Linked DNA regions of Sediminitomix flava. The protein of the gene in region 2 interacts with the protein of the main gene of each other region in a pairwise test. Links are inferred from orthologs where the notes say so. Each region holds a gene or a part of one and is shown on either strand. Other genes may lie near its edges.

Region 1 (5,441 bases), on a different replicon or contig from region 2:
GAGTGCAAATACCACTATAATGGAAAATTATTTATTCTAGAGGGCTATTCAGCCAATTCTAATTGCCTTACTTCAAGTTCATCCTTGCACAAGGATTTTAGCGTTGCTAAACTCTTACCTATCTTAGGATGAACATATTGAGAGTCTATTTCTGCTAATGGAGCAAGAGCAAACATCCGATCATGTAAATACGGATGAGGAACAATAAGACCTTCTTCCTCTATGATCTCATTATCATAGAAAAGTATATCTATATCTATAAGTCTTTGCCCCCATTTCAGTATTCGTACTCGACCTAAGTCTTTCTCAATCTCTAAAATCGTAGAGAGTAATTCTCTTGGAGAAAGCTCTGTTTCCACCAAAATAACTTGGTTATAGAAAGCTGGTTGATCAGTTACACCCCATGCATCTGTTTCATAAATGGAAGAACTCTTTAAAATAAGTCCTACCCTATTTATCAACTCATTACTTGCATCTTGTAAAGCCTGTAACCTATCACCCATATTTCCACCAAGGGAAAGAAATGCTTTATGTTTACCCATTACTTTTTTCTTAACAAACAGCAAAAATACAAGCTTTCGCACAAAAAGAGGATAATTCTATCATATTTATATTTTTCTAACTGTATGTAATTTATTTTATTATTATGTTATTTATATATTTTCGCATATCGTTAAATAATTGATGAGTATCTTTTTTTTAGTAATATTTGTATTACAAAACGTTATTATTGAATATGATACAACGAAATATTCATCTATATATAATTACGCTACTATGCTTGACTTCTTGTATGAAAATGCGAACATCAGATGAGGAAATGCTAAAATCATTAAAATCGGAATTTTCTTCACCTAAAGTATTTGATTATAAAGTAGGTGATAAAAATATGCATTACATTCAGTCAGGGAATAAAAATGCTCCTCTCCTTCTGTTTGTTCATGGAGCGCCAGGTTCTTTGGATGCATTCAAACAGTATATGGAAAATGATACTTTAAATATGAATACTTTGATGATTTCTGTTGATCGTTCTGGTTATGGAAAATCAGATTTTGGAGTTTCAGAACCTTCCATTGAGAAGCAAGCAGAATTAATTCAACCAATTTTAGAAAAGCATAAGGACAAAAAAATCATTTTGGTAGGGCATTCTTACGGTGGACCAATTATTTGTAGAATATTAATAGACTACCCCAACTATAATTATGGAACTGCATATTTATTGGCTCCTGCCATATCTCCAGAATTGGAAAAAATGTTTTGGATTAATAAACCAGCCGATTCACCTATATTCAAATGGATGATCCCAAAAGCTTTTAAAGTAGCTAATGATGAAAAAATGGTCCATGCAAAAGAATTAGAATTGATGGACACTTTATGGCAAAATATTAAGACACCAATCAAAGTATATCAAGGTAAGAAAGATAGAATTGTTGATCCAAAAAATGCTGAATTTGCTAAAGAAAAAATGATCAATACAGAAGTAGAAGTAGTTTACTTGGAGGAAGAAGATCATTTTATTCCATGGACAAAATTTGATTTAATCAAGAATGAACTATTGAAGAGTTTACATTAAAGTCTTTTTCGACACTTTTAGAAATTTATAATTCACTTTGAGCTAATATTTATTTCAACTAAATTATTGTTATTGTGATAATAAGAAAATGAATAATTGAACAATAACTGCTCAAATAAAATGCTTATGAGCTATGTACCTTACGTAAGAAAAGCCATCATTTTCGACTTTGATGGAACAATTGCTGATACTACTAGACATATTTATCGTATAGCTAATAGTGTTGCACCACAACTAGGTTTAGACCCCGCATCTGAGCAAACTTTTAGAGAATGCCGTGATATGGATAGCCTTTCGGCAATGAAACACCTAAATATTTCCCCACTAAAAATCCCGTCATTAATCAAAAGAGTAAAAAGTGAGTTGAAAAAAGAGATTGGTGAAATTCCATTAATCATAGGGATGAAAGATTGTTTAACATTCTTAGCAGATCAAGGTTTCACTCTCGGTATCGTCACTTCTAACTCGGTAGACATTGTAGAAGATTTTTTAAGAAAACATCAATTAGATCATTTTTTCAAATTCGTACATTCTGCAAGTGGACTTTTCGGGAAAGATAAAATATTAAAAAATGTCATTAAAAAATACGAGCTCATTAAAGAGGACACTTATTATGTTGGAGATGAATGCAGAGATGTAAAGGCTGCAAATAAGTGTATGCTAAAAATGATTGCAGTAGCCTGGGGATTTCATTCTTCTAGAATTTTAAAAGAACAGAATCCGGCTTTCATTGCAGAAAGGCCTGAGCAAATCAATGAGTTTGTACTTATCTAAAAAATAGAAATTGAGCTAAAGAGAGAATTAGAAAAATCTAGTTCTCTCTTTTAGTTTATAGCTTCAGCTAACCAAAGCATTTGCTCTAAAGACTCTTTATATTTTTCTGCGGGTGCTTGACCAACCATCAAGTCAAGGTAATCCTCTGTGCCTTCTTGATGCATTCCGACCCTATATGTAGCCTTACAATTTGAAAGAATATATGTTTCAATCAATCCGTCCAAATCTGACAGACAAAAAACAAAATCAAAATAAGTATCTAAGAATTCTTGAAGTTCAAAACTCTTCAACTTACCAAAAGTGCTAAAATCTCTGAGGGAGACTAGAGGATAAGGACAAGCAATATTTGTTTGCTCTGCGTTTTGAATACCTATAAACTTCACATTTGCTCCTTGCTTACGAAGTTTATCTGACAAACTTTCTAGTGTTTTTGAATCATAGCTTCCTCCTTCCTGAAATACTACTCCTATTTTTTTACTTTCAGAAAGTTTTTTAGCTAAAACTCTAAAATCACGACTGTCTTTTGCCGCATCTATTTTTTTCTCCCAAATGTATTGTTTGATTTTGTTCACGTCCTATTGGTTAGTTTTAATTTTAAAACAACAACTATGCTCTGATGAGCATAGTGTGTAATATGTTATTGTTTTAAAACCATTATGATTTAATCATTCCCATAAATTCTTGTTCTGTAAGAATTTGTACTCCCAGTTTCTCCGCTTTTTCTCTCTTAGAAGGACCCATTTTGTCCCCTGCCACTACAAAGTCAAGCTTCTTGGAAATGGAAGATACAACTTTTCCTCCAAACTTCTTGATTTCATCTTTCAAGCCATCTCTGCTAAAATTCTCAAAGACGCCTGAAACAACAAAGCTTTTCCCTTCTAACATCAAATCAACTGCCTCATTTGAAGCTTCTTTCTCTTCAATTTCTAATTGTAAACCACTTTCCTTTAAAGAATTAATCAATGTTAGATGATCTTCATCTTTAAAATAATTCACAACACTTTCGGCTATACGCCCACCAATTTCATCTACTGCAATAAGGTCATCATGACTTGCTTGCATCAAATTATCGATAGACTTAAAATGTGAAGCCAATTTTTCAGCAACAGTAGCACCTACAAAACGAATACCGATACCAAATAGTACTCTTTCGAAAGGAACATTTTTAGATTCTTCAACTCCGCTTACTAATTTTTCCGCAGATTTCTGTCCAAATCTATCCAATTCCAATAATTGATCTATTGTAAGGTTATAAAGATCAGCAGGTGTTCGAACCAAGCCTCTTTCCATCAACTGATCAATTGTTTCTTTACCTAAAGAGTCAACATTAAGGGCTTTACGTTGAATGAAATGCTCAATTTTACCTTTAACTTGTGGTGGACAAGCCTTTTCATTTTTACAATATCTAGCAGCCTCCCCTTCTATTTGTACAAGTGGACTATTACAAGCTGGACAATTCTCAATAAATTGAATTTTCTGCGCACCATCCTTACGTTCTCCAACTGCTACTCCTGTAATCTTAGGAATGATTTCACCACCTTTTTCTACATAAACCATATCATTTTCATGTAGATCAAGTCGTATTTCGATTTCTTGGGCATTATGCAAAGAAGCACGTTTTACCGTAGTCCCTGCAAGTTGTACAGACTCCAAATTAGCAACAGGTGTCACTGCTCCAGTTCTACCAACTTGATATGACACTGAGAGCAAACGAGTTTTTACATTCTCTGCAGGGAACTTGTAAGCAATCGCCCATTTAGGAGATTTTGCAGTGGTACCAAGCAATCTCTGTTGCTTAAGGCTATTCACCTTGATCACAATACCATCTGTTTCCAATGGTAATTCTTGACGATGATCAGCCCAATGATTGATAAATTCAAATACAGCTTCAATTGAGTCACACTTTCTCCAAGTATCTGAAACATTAAAACCCCATGTTTTCAGTTGTTCTAAAGCTGCCCCGTGAGTAGGAATCGTTTCTTCATCCCCCAAAAACCCATACAAGTAACAATCAAGACTACGATGTGCTACTACTGAAGAATCTTGCATCTTAAATGATCCAGATGCTGCATTTCTAGGATTTGCAAGTGGTTTGAGTAAAGCTTTCCCAGCTTTTTCTAATTCAATATTTTTTGAAGAAATTTCTTCATTAAGTCTCGAGAAAGTTTCCTTACTCATAAAACCTTCTCCTCTAACTTCAAAAACAGGAGGAATATTGTCTCCAAAAAGCTTTAAAGGAATAGTTTTTATTGTACGGACATTTGGTGTGATATCATCTCCTTGTACACCATCTCCGCGGGTAACTCCTTTGGTTAGGATACCATTTTCATAAGTCAGACTGATTGCAACACCATCGAATTTTAACTCACAGATATACTCAAAATTATCACCTATATCTTTGCGAATTCTTTCATCAAAGTCTCTCAAATCATCTTGATTGTAAGAATTACCAAGTGAAAGCATTGGATAGCGGTGTGTAACTGTAGGAAATTCTTTAGTAACAGCACCTCCGACTCTTTGAGTTGGTGAATCCGTTCTTTTCAAACTTGGATTAGATTCTTCTAAGTCTGAAAGTTCTTTTAAAAGCATATCAAAATCATAATCTGAAATAGCAGATTCATCCTTTTGATAATACAGATAATTGTAGTGATTCAGTTGATCTGTAAGTTCGTCTATACGAGATTTTGCTTCTTGTTCAGTCATCATATTTTGTATAAAAGCTTTTATAAGCTCCTAATAATTCCTTCTCCTTACGTTTAAAGATTAATCTAAAAACGATCTAATTTTCTCAGCAGATGCAGCCAAAACTTCATTTGAAAGTTTTAGTTTTTCTTTTGTGAAATCTAAGTCACTCATTCGATCCATTGGTACTAAATGCAAATGAGCATGAGGTACCTCAAGACCAATTACAGCTGTACCGATACGTTTACAAGGATATGCTTGAATTAATGCCTTGGCTACTTTTTTTGCAAAAACATGCAAATCAGCTAATGCATCATCATCTAGATCAAACATATAATCGACCTCTTCTTTTGGGATTACCAAAACATGTCCTTCTCTCAATGGAAATACATCAAGAAAAGCTAAAAAACGG
Region 2 (8,344 bases):
ACGGAGTCAAGAAATCAAATACATAGTCCTTAGACTTACCAATCCAATCTTCCCATCCTTCGTTCCAACCTTCTACCAATACAGCATCAAAACCATGCTCTGCGGCAAAATCAATATATCTTTTTACATTTTCTGTAGTTGCTCCATGACGACCACTAGGTGTTGTTTCTGAAAAATCAGTTTTTCCCAATTGAACCGCAGGAAGGCTCGTATATGCCCAATCACTTTTTCCTGTGATCATTTCCCACCAAACACCAACGTATTTTACAGGCTTAATCCAAGATGTATCGTCATAAGCACAAGGTTCATTCAAGTTCAATGTAATATGAGACATCAAAATATCTCCAGCATTCTTACTTGCAATTACCGTTCTCCAAGGAGTTACTCTAGGAGCTTGCATATATCCTTTATTTCCTACTGCATCTGGTGTCAAATAAGATTCGAAAATCATATTTTCATCATCCAATTCTAAGTGCATACAAGAATACTCAATCAATGCAGCTTCGTGTAGGTTAATAAATGTTCCGTTATCTGTTTTCAACAACAATGACGTTTGTACACCAGTATCTGAGAAAGTAGTTGTAGAAGCATTACCTCTCATAGCGCCAGCCATCAAAGCTCTGATTTCAGACATTTTTGATGTATTGTACTCATATTCCTGTGTATCGAAATCACCCGGAATCCAATAAGCAGTATGATCACCTGTCATCGCGAACTGAGTACGTTCCTCTTTAATTACAAAATAAATTAGGTTATCCTGTTCAGGAAATTCATATCTGAATCCAAGACCGTCATCAAATACACGGAAACGGATAATCATTTTACGAGCTGTCTCTTTTTGATTAAGCGTTACAGCCAACTCATTATAATGGTTTCTGATGTCTTTTACTTCTCCCCATACAGGTTGCCAAGTTTCATCGAAAGTTGACTCTTCTGTATTTTCAATTGTAAAGCCACCCAAAAGTGAAGGGGTATCTTTAAGCTCTAATCCTAGTTTACTTTCTTTTACAATAGGTTCTCCACCCATTGAAAGTTGATAAACTGGAACACCATCTTTTAATTCAAAAGTTAAATTGAAGTTGCCATTCGGAGACTTAATGCTTTGCGCAGATAAGCCTAATGTGAATAGCATGATTGCTAGTGTTAGTATGTTCTTTTTCATCAGAAGTTCGTTTCATTTTTGTTGATGCAAATATGTGTGTTCAATACACCAGAAAAAAGACTTAGTAGCTCAAAAGTAGACAACCAAAAAACATAAACACCTAATAATCAATTCATTTAATGATTTATTTGTAATGTAAAAAGTAGATCTCATTTCATGAGAAAAGCATAATAAATATACTTTTCATGCATAAAAACTAGTCTCATATACTATGAAATGTAAAAAAGAGTAATCAAATACTCTGATTTAATTACTCTTTTTTACTTTCAGATATTATCTGCTTAGAAGAAACTGTAAGTTAATTTTATGCTACATGATAAATTCCCCCCTTTACTTCCATAAGTATAAGAAGAATTAGAAATAGAGGTAACTGTATTTACCGGATGATTAAAGTCAATTGGAATATAATTCTCGGAATCCATCCATTGATAATCAGCTACTGAAATCACACTTAATTTCAACTCTGGACTTAAAAAGTAATTAAAGTTAGCAAATATCCGAGCTTGTACTCCTTCTTCATTAAAATCTAGTCTATTTTTTTCATCTAACTCACTACTTGGAATAAACTTTATATAGTCTGCACTATATCCAAGTTCAAAATAAGCCCTTAGATTAGGATAATAAGCGTATTTTTGAGCAAAATGGAGTGAAATATTGGGTTGGGTTATTTGACTATAATTATCTCCATCAAAAGTAAAATATTCTTTCTTTCCATTAAGAATGGAACCTCGAATTTTGGCTTCGATAATATTTTGCCAATTAAGATTTATTGGATGCTCATAAGTAACTTCAGCCCCGAAATTCAATAATAAATAATTTGCTTTTAGAGTATATGGAGGGCCGTCATATCTGCCTGCTTGGTATTCCTCTTGATAATTGTAACCAGGAGTCACAAATAAGGCATATCCAAGTCCATTTTTTCTTACTGGTAAATTCCCATAAGACCACATATCCTTTAGAATATAGTAATATTTCATTGTATCATTTTTTGAAATATCTTTTGATTCTAAAAAAGAGTCTATTATCTCTAGTTCATCTAATTCATTTTTTCTATGGTTTAGAAGTCTTTTATTCTTTAATCCTGTCAAAAGTGTTGCGAACTCTTGTACATGATTTTCCCCAAAATTGCTAGAAACCCCAACTTCAGATAAAGCTTTAAGAATAAAGGCTGCATGACTCACATCTTGTATTTGTTCTATTCTCCCTTTTCCAATTTTCAAAGGAATATAAATGTAAGTATTAACTTTTCGAATGAAATTTTCATCTTCACTACCTCCATAAATCCACAAATTATCATATATATTTATGTTTGAAGTAAAGTTCAGTTCATAGAATGTTTTGGCATTTAGAAAAAATCTATTGACTAAATAGAGATTGAAATCTGCATTATACAATCGATCTTTATTTATCGACTCCTCAAAATTGCCTTCACTATACTCCCATTTATTATTTAAAAAATCTAATTTTTGGTTGAAAAAAATATCAAGTTGTTGCTGTCTAGAAGATGTATTATGGGAATAGCTGTACTTTGTTTTGTTATCTAATGTAAAACGTCTTAGAGAAAACTCAGTATAGTCCTCACTATCATACTTTTTCAAGTAGCGATTATTAAAGTCAATTTCAGTATCCAACGTCCTTCGTTTCAAGTTAGGATACTGATAATCTGAAAGTTTGAGATTACTCTCTTGAGCAAGAATCACTTCTGAAAGTACTAAGGAAAGAATAATAGTGCCAAGTAAAGTTTTAAGGTTCATTTCGATGAAAAATGTTAAGTAAAAAAAGAACAAATAGAATTGGGTTCGAACTTGAAATGAAACTATATAAATGATTGATATATAAACTTACTGATTAAGATTCTAAAAGAATATTTAACTTAAAAAACTTACTATTTAACTTAAGTTTAAACTTATCTTTGAAGTATTTAAGGTTTATAAAATAGAAATCCTCTCTCAAAATCAGCTAATTACTGAATTGAGAGAGGATTTATTTTATATTAAAAACGAAGATTATCAAACTACAATATTGATAATACGCTTTGGTACTACGATGATTTTCTTAGGTGTTTTTCCTTCAACCCACTTCTGTACAATCTCGTTTTTCAATACGTCTTCAGCAATAGCATCTTTGTCCATATCCAAAGCATAAACTACTTTTGTACGCATTTTACCATTGATCGATACAGGATATTCATGCGTTGATTCTACCAAGTATTTCTCATCATGAACAGGGAACTCAGCCTTAAAGATAGATTCCGTATTTCCGATCTTGTGCCATAATTCTTCAGCAATATGAGGAGCATAAGGAGCCAAAAGAATCAACATTGGTTCTAATACCTCACGCTTGTCACATTTTGCCAACTCACGAGAAGCTACCATAAATTGAGATACTGAAGTGTTGAACGATAAGTTTTCTACATCTTCAGCAGCTTTCTTGATCGTTTGGTGAAGAATCTTCATCTCAGCAGGAGTCGCTTTATCGTCTGAAACAATGCTTTCTCCATTCTCATTGATGTACAATTTCCAGAAACGTTTCAAGAATTTAGCAACACCTTCTATTCCGTCAGTTTTCCAAGGTTTCGCATCTTGAAGTGGCCCTAAGAACATTTCGTACATACGAAGTGTATCTGCACCGTATTTCTCGATGATTACATCAGGATTTACAACATTGTATTTCGATTTAGACATTTTCTCTACCAAGCTACCACAGATGTATTTTCCATCTTCTAAAATGAATTCTGCATCAGCATAGTCTTGTCTCCACTCTTTGAAAGCTTCTGTATCCAAAACATCTTTTTCTACGATATTCACATCTACATAAAGTGTTTGTGTTTCGTAGTTGTCTTTCAAGCCATGAGAAACGAACTGATTCGTTCCTTTTACTTTATAAACCAAGCTAGAACGTCCTTGGATCATTCCTTGGTTTACCAATTTCTTGAATGGCTCTTCATGACCGATGAAGCCCATATCGTACAAGAACATATTCCAGAAACGAGAGTACAATAAGTGACCTGTTGCGTGCTCTGTTCCTCCTAAGTAGAAGTCAACTTCTTTCCAGTATTTTACTGCTTCTTTGCTTGCGAATGCCTCAGCATTGTTCGCATCCATATATCTTAAGAAGTACCAGCTAGACCCTGCCCAACCTGGCATTGTAGTCAATTCGTAGTGGTACTGATCTTCGTATTTCCAATCTGTCGCACGTCCTAGTGGCGGCTCACCTTCAGCAGTTGGTAAATATTCATCTACCGCAGGAAGCTCCAATGGCATTTCAGATTCTTTGATCAAATGAGGGATTTCATTTTCATCAAAATAAACCGGAACTGGCTCACCCCAATAACGTTGACGACTAAATACCGCATCACGAATACGGAAGTTTACTTTTGCATCACCTACGCCCAATTCAACTGCTTTATTGATTGCGGCCAAAATAGCTTCATCTGAGTGCATTCCGTCCAAGAAACCAGAATTGATCATTTTTCCTTTCTTGATTTCTGTTGGATCTTCCAAATCTTCTGTTCCTTCAATCACTCGAATGATTGGTAGATCAAAATGATTTGCAAAACGGAAATCTCTATCATCTGAAGAAGGAACTGCCATAACAACTCCTGTACCGTAGCCTGCCAATACATAATCAGCAATCCAAAGTGGTACATCTTCTCCAGTCAATGGGTTCTTCACGTATGAACCTGTAAATACACCAGAAACGGTTTTAACATCCGCTTGACGTTCTCTTTCCGAACGGTTCTTCGCTTTTTCAACATACTCTTCTACTGCAGCTTTTTGCTCTGGAGTAGTCAATTCTGTGATAGCCTCATGTTCGGGTGCCAAAACAACGTAAGTAACCCCAAAGATTGTATCAGGACGAGTAGTGAAAGCTGTAAGGTGAATATCTTTATCTACTACTTTGAAATCCAACTCACAACCGTTCGATTTACCGATCCAGTTACGTTGCATTTCTTTTACAGAGTCAGACCAATCTAAGTCATCTAAGTTTCTCAAAAGACGATCTGCGTAAGCTGTGATACGCATCATCCATTGTTTCATTTTCTTACGCTCAACAGGATGTCCTCCACGCTCAGAAACACCATCTTTCACTTCGTCATTGGCAAGTACAGTACCCAATGCAGGACACCAGTTTACCATTGCCTCTGACAAGAAAGTCAAACGATACTGCAATAAGATGGTAGCTTTCTCAATTTCTGAGAACCCTTTCCATTCTTCAGCAGTAAACACTGTAGCATCTTCATCTTTTTCAGCATTGATTCCCTCAGAACCATTAGCTTCAAAATGAGCTACAAGATCATTGATATGACGAGCTTTATCCGCATCTTTATCATACCAAGCATCAAATAATTGTGCAAAAATCCATTGTGTCCATTTGTAGAAAGAAGGATCAGAAGTACGAAGCTCACGTCCCCAATCATAACAAAAACCAATCTTGTTCATTTGGCTTTTGAATGTAGCAATGTTTTGCTCTGTAGTGATTGCAGGGTGCTGCCCTGTCTCAATTGCATATTGTTCAGCAGGTAAACCAAAAGAGTCAAAACCCATTGGATGCAGTACATTGAATCCTTTGAGCATCTTATAACGGCTCACGATATCTGAAGCAATATACCCCAGTGGGTGCCCTACGTGAAGACCCGCTCCAGATGGATAAGGGAACATATCCAATGCATAAAATTTCGGTTTCGATTCATCTACTTCTACTTTATAGATGTCGTTTTCGCTCCAATAGCTTTGCCACTTGGCTTCAAACTCTTTGTGATTATACTCAGCCATTTTGCTTATTTATAATTTATCATCTAACGATTACTAATCAAAAGCATATTCTGCTTCAAGTTGGCAAAAGTACTATTTTTTCAAAAAAATCACTATGTAAACAGAAGAGAATCCAGTTCTTTTAAAGAAGGTGACGAATTAAAAGAGGTAGACTGATTTATCATTGTAAAAGTTTTTCAAAAAAAGATACCTAAACAATAAGCTCTTAACATGGCATTACAGTAGCTGTTTCTATTTTAGGTATTGAACCTAGCTTTATACTTTATATATCGCTTATTGACTTTGACTTTTTTTATTCAGAATACTAATATCTCCTACTGTTTGTGCATTTACTTTTTCATGAAAAAGACTTTCTAGAGCAAAACACATATTTTCGTAAACATTGCACCAGCTTATATTAGATTCATTTGATCAAGGCAATTCCAAAAGTATATATAGAAAGTATTTTAGGCGATAGCAGCTTTCCTTTTGAGCATCGTATCCAGAACCTTGCGTTTTTTATAGGTCTTTCTGGGACATTGGTCTTTAACTTTTTACTTTTTTTTATAGAAATAGACCTGCCTTACCGTCTAATGATGATGTTTTTGGGACTTATTTTTGCTGTATGCTTTTACTTTAGTAGGGTACATAGAAAGTATATTCTCACCCTATGTATAGAATCCGCATGTGAAGTTGTTATCATACTCTACGAATGGAAGAATTTAGGCGGATTTGACTCTTCATTAATCTCTTTAATCTTAGTCTTATTTATAATAAAACCCCTTCTAGTCAATTTTAGGTATCATCTATACGTCAGTGGTTTCTATGCTTTAGTTTTATTTGCCATATTTTACCTTGATATCTATTATCAGCATCTACTAGTTATTCCTTATCAACCATCTGATGTAGACCGCTTACAAGTCATCGTCAATTTTGGTATTATAGGTCTAGTTATTTTCTTTTTTAAAAGAGAGTATGAGAAAAGATTAGAGGAAAAGGGAGCAATTCAATCCCAACTTGAAAATGCATTGGTTAAGGAGAAAGAACTGAATCAGATCAAGACAGAGTTTATCCAAATGGTTTCACACCAATTTAGGACACCTCTGACAAGCATTTACAGCTCTACGGAACTTTTGGATTTGTCTCTCCAAAATGAGGGTTTAGCGACAGAAAAGAATAAACTGAAAATTGATAGAATATATGATGCTGTAAACTTATTGACGGGAATGCTAGAGAAACTCTTAGCTTTTGAAAAAGTAGATTCTGAAGCTATTCGAGTTAGAAAAATAAACTCCAACTGTATTCTATTAGTAAAAGACTGTGTTGATAAATTTAACTTCAAAAATGAATCGAAAATCAATGTATCTGTCAGTTACATCAATAGTCCTAAACCTGTATCTGTAGACCCTACATTATTTAAGGAAGTCATACACCAGCTCTTAGAAAATGCTATAAAGTTTTCAGAAAATGACGCTAAAATTAATATAGATTTAGGATTCACTGATACCTATTTTAAACTGAAAATTTCAGATAAAGGGATTGGCATTCCCGAAACAGATATTGAACATATTTTTGACCCATTTTTCAGAAGTCAAAATGCCAAAAATATAAAGGGTAATGGTATCGGACTTGTTTTCGCTAAAAAGTTTGTCAGTTTACACGATGGAATAATATCTGTTGAAAGTAAAGAAGGTATTGGAACTGTATTTAAACTTTCATTTCCTTACTAGCTTAGAACTTTACTTTATTTGGGTTCAAGAATTTTTCTGGCGAATCTCGAAACTCCTTTCCCACATTCAAACCTGCTTGATAATACAATTCCATTCCTTTAAAGTCTAGAGCTCCTACATGTGGCATATTAGGCTCAATGATATAATCACAGTACTGCTTACTGATTTCTGTATTTCCTCTGATGCTCATCATAAATATTTTTTCAGCAAAAACACGGAGACTATGATAGTTTTCAGGGTAATACATCTTATTGATATCCACACCAATGATCTTATCCGTTTGATTTATCAATACATTAGCTGGTAAATTCATTAGAACACCTCCATCCACACATTCTTTTCCTTGAATTTGAACGGGCTTAAAAAGTATTGGGATAGAACATGAGGCAATAACTGCTTCATGAAGATTACCATTATCGATAACTAAAACTTTTTCGGACTCTAGCTCGGTAGCAATTGCTGTAAATGGTTTCTCTAATTCTGAAAAATCTTTGGGTAGATACTTTTCTAAAATCTTTTGTAGCCCACTCATCTCCATCAATCCCACTTGATTAGTAAAACCAGACCAACCAACTATTGAAAATAAAGACTGTTGTTTGAATAGATTTAGCATTTGTTGAGACGTATAACCAGCAGCATAAAAAGCACCAATTATAGAACCTATACTAGTACCTGCTACGGCTGAAATTTGAGGTCTA

The links. The genes of interacting proteins can lie anywhere in the genome.
Region 1: the proteins of leuS (region 2) and ligA interact in binary tests that used the Escherichia coli proteins (3 or more experiments, as listed by UniProt). The link is inferred for Sediminitomix flava from one-to-one orthologs.

Annotation. Positions count from the first base shown.
Region 1 is NZ_QGDO01000007.1:93,444-98,884, reverse strand. The notes cover bases 2,528-5,441. They hold ligA (NAD-dependent DNA ligase LigA), read right to left. Parts: upstream 5,054-5,441; coding sequence 3,002-5,053; downstream 2,528-3,001. Other genes in these bases: BC781_RS20935 (HIT family protein), read right to left, coding at 5,111-5,441; BC781_RS20945 (DUF6913 domain-containing protein), read right to left, coding at 2,528-2,919. In the rest of the region: folK (2-amino-4-hydroxy-6-hydroxymethyldihydropteridine diphosphokinase), read right to left, coding at 45-542; BC781_RS20955 (alpha/beta fold hydrolase), read left to right, coding at 794-1,573; BC781_RS20950 (HAD hydrolase-like protein), read left to right, coding at 1,700-2,347; more of BC781_RS20945, read right to left, coding at 2,398-2,527. UniProt on the Escherichia coli protein: DNA ligase that catalyzes the formation of phosphodiester linkages between 5'-phosphoryl and 3'-hydroxyl groups in double-stranded DNA using NAD as a coenzyme and as the energy source for the reaction.
Region 2 is NZ_QGDO01000001.1:477,801-486,144, forward strand. Bases 2,972-6,261 are described here. They hold leuS (leucine--tRNA ligase), read right to left. Parts: upstream 5,938-6,261; coding sequence 3,172-5,937; downstream 2,972-3,171. In the rest of the region: BC781_RS01795 (glycoside hydrolase family 97 protein), read right to left, coding at 1-1,162; BC781_RS01800 (hypothetical protein), read right to left, coding at 1,444-2,916; BC781_RS01810 (sensor histidine kinase), read left to right, coding at 6,345-7,646; BC781_RS01815 (patatin-like phospholipase family protein), read right to left, coding at 7,648-8,344.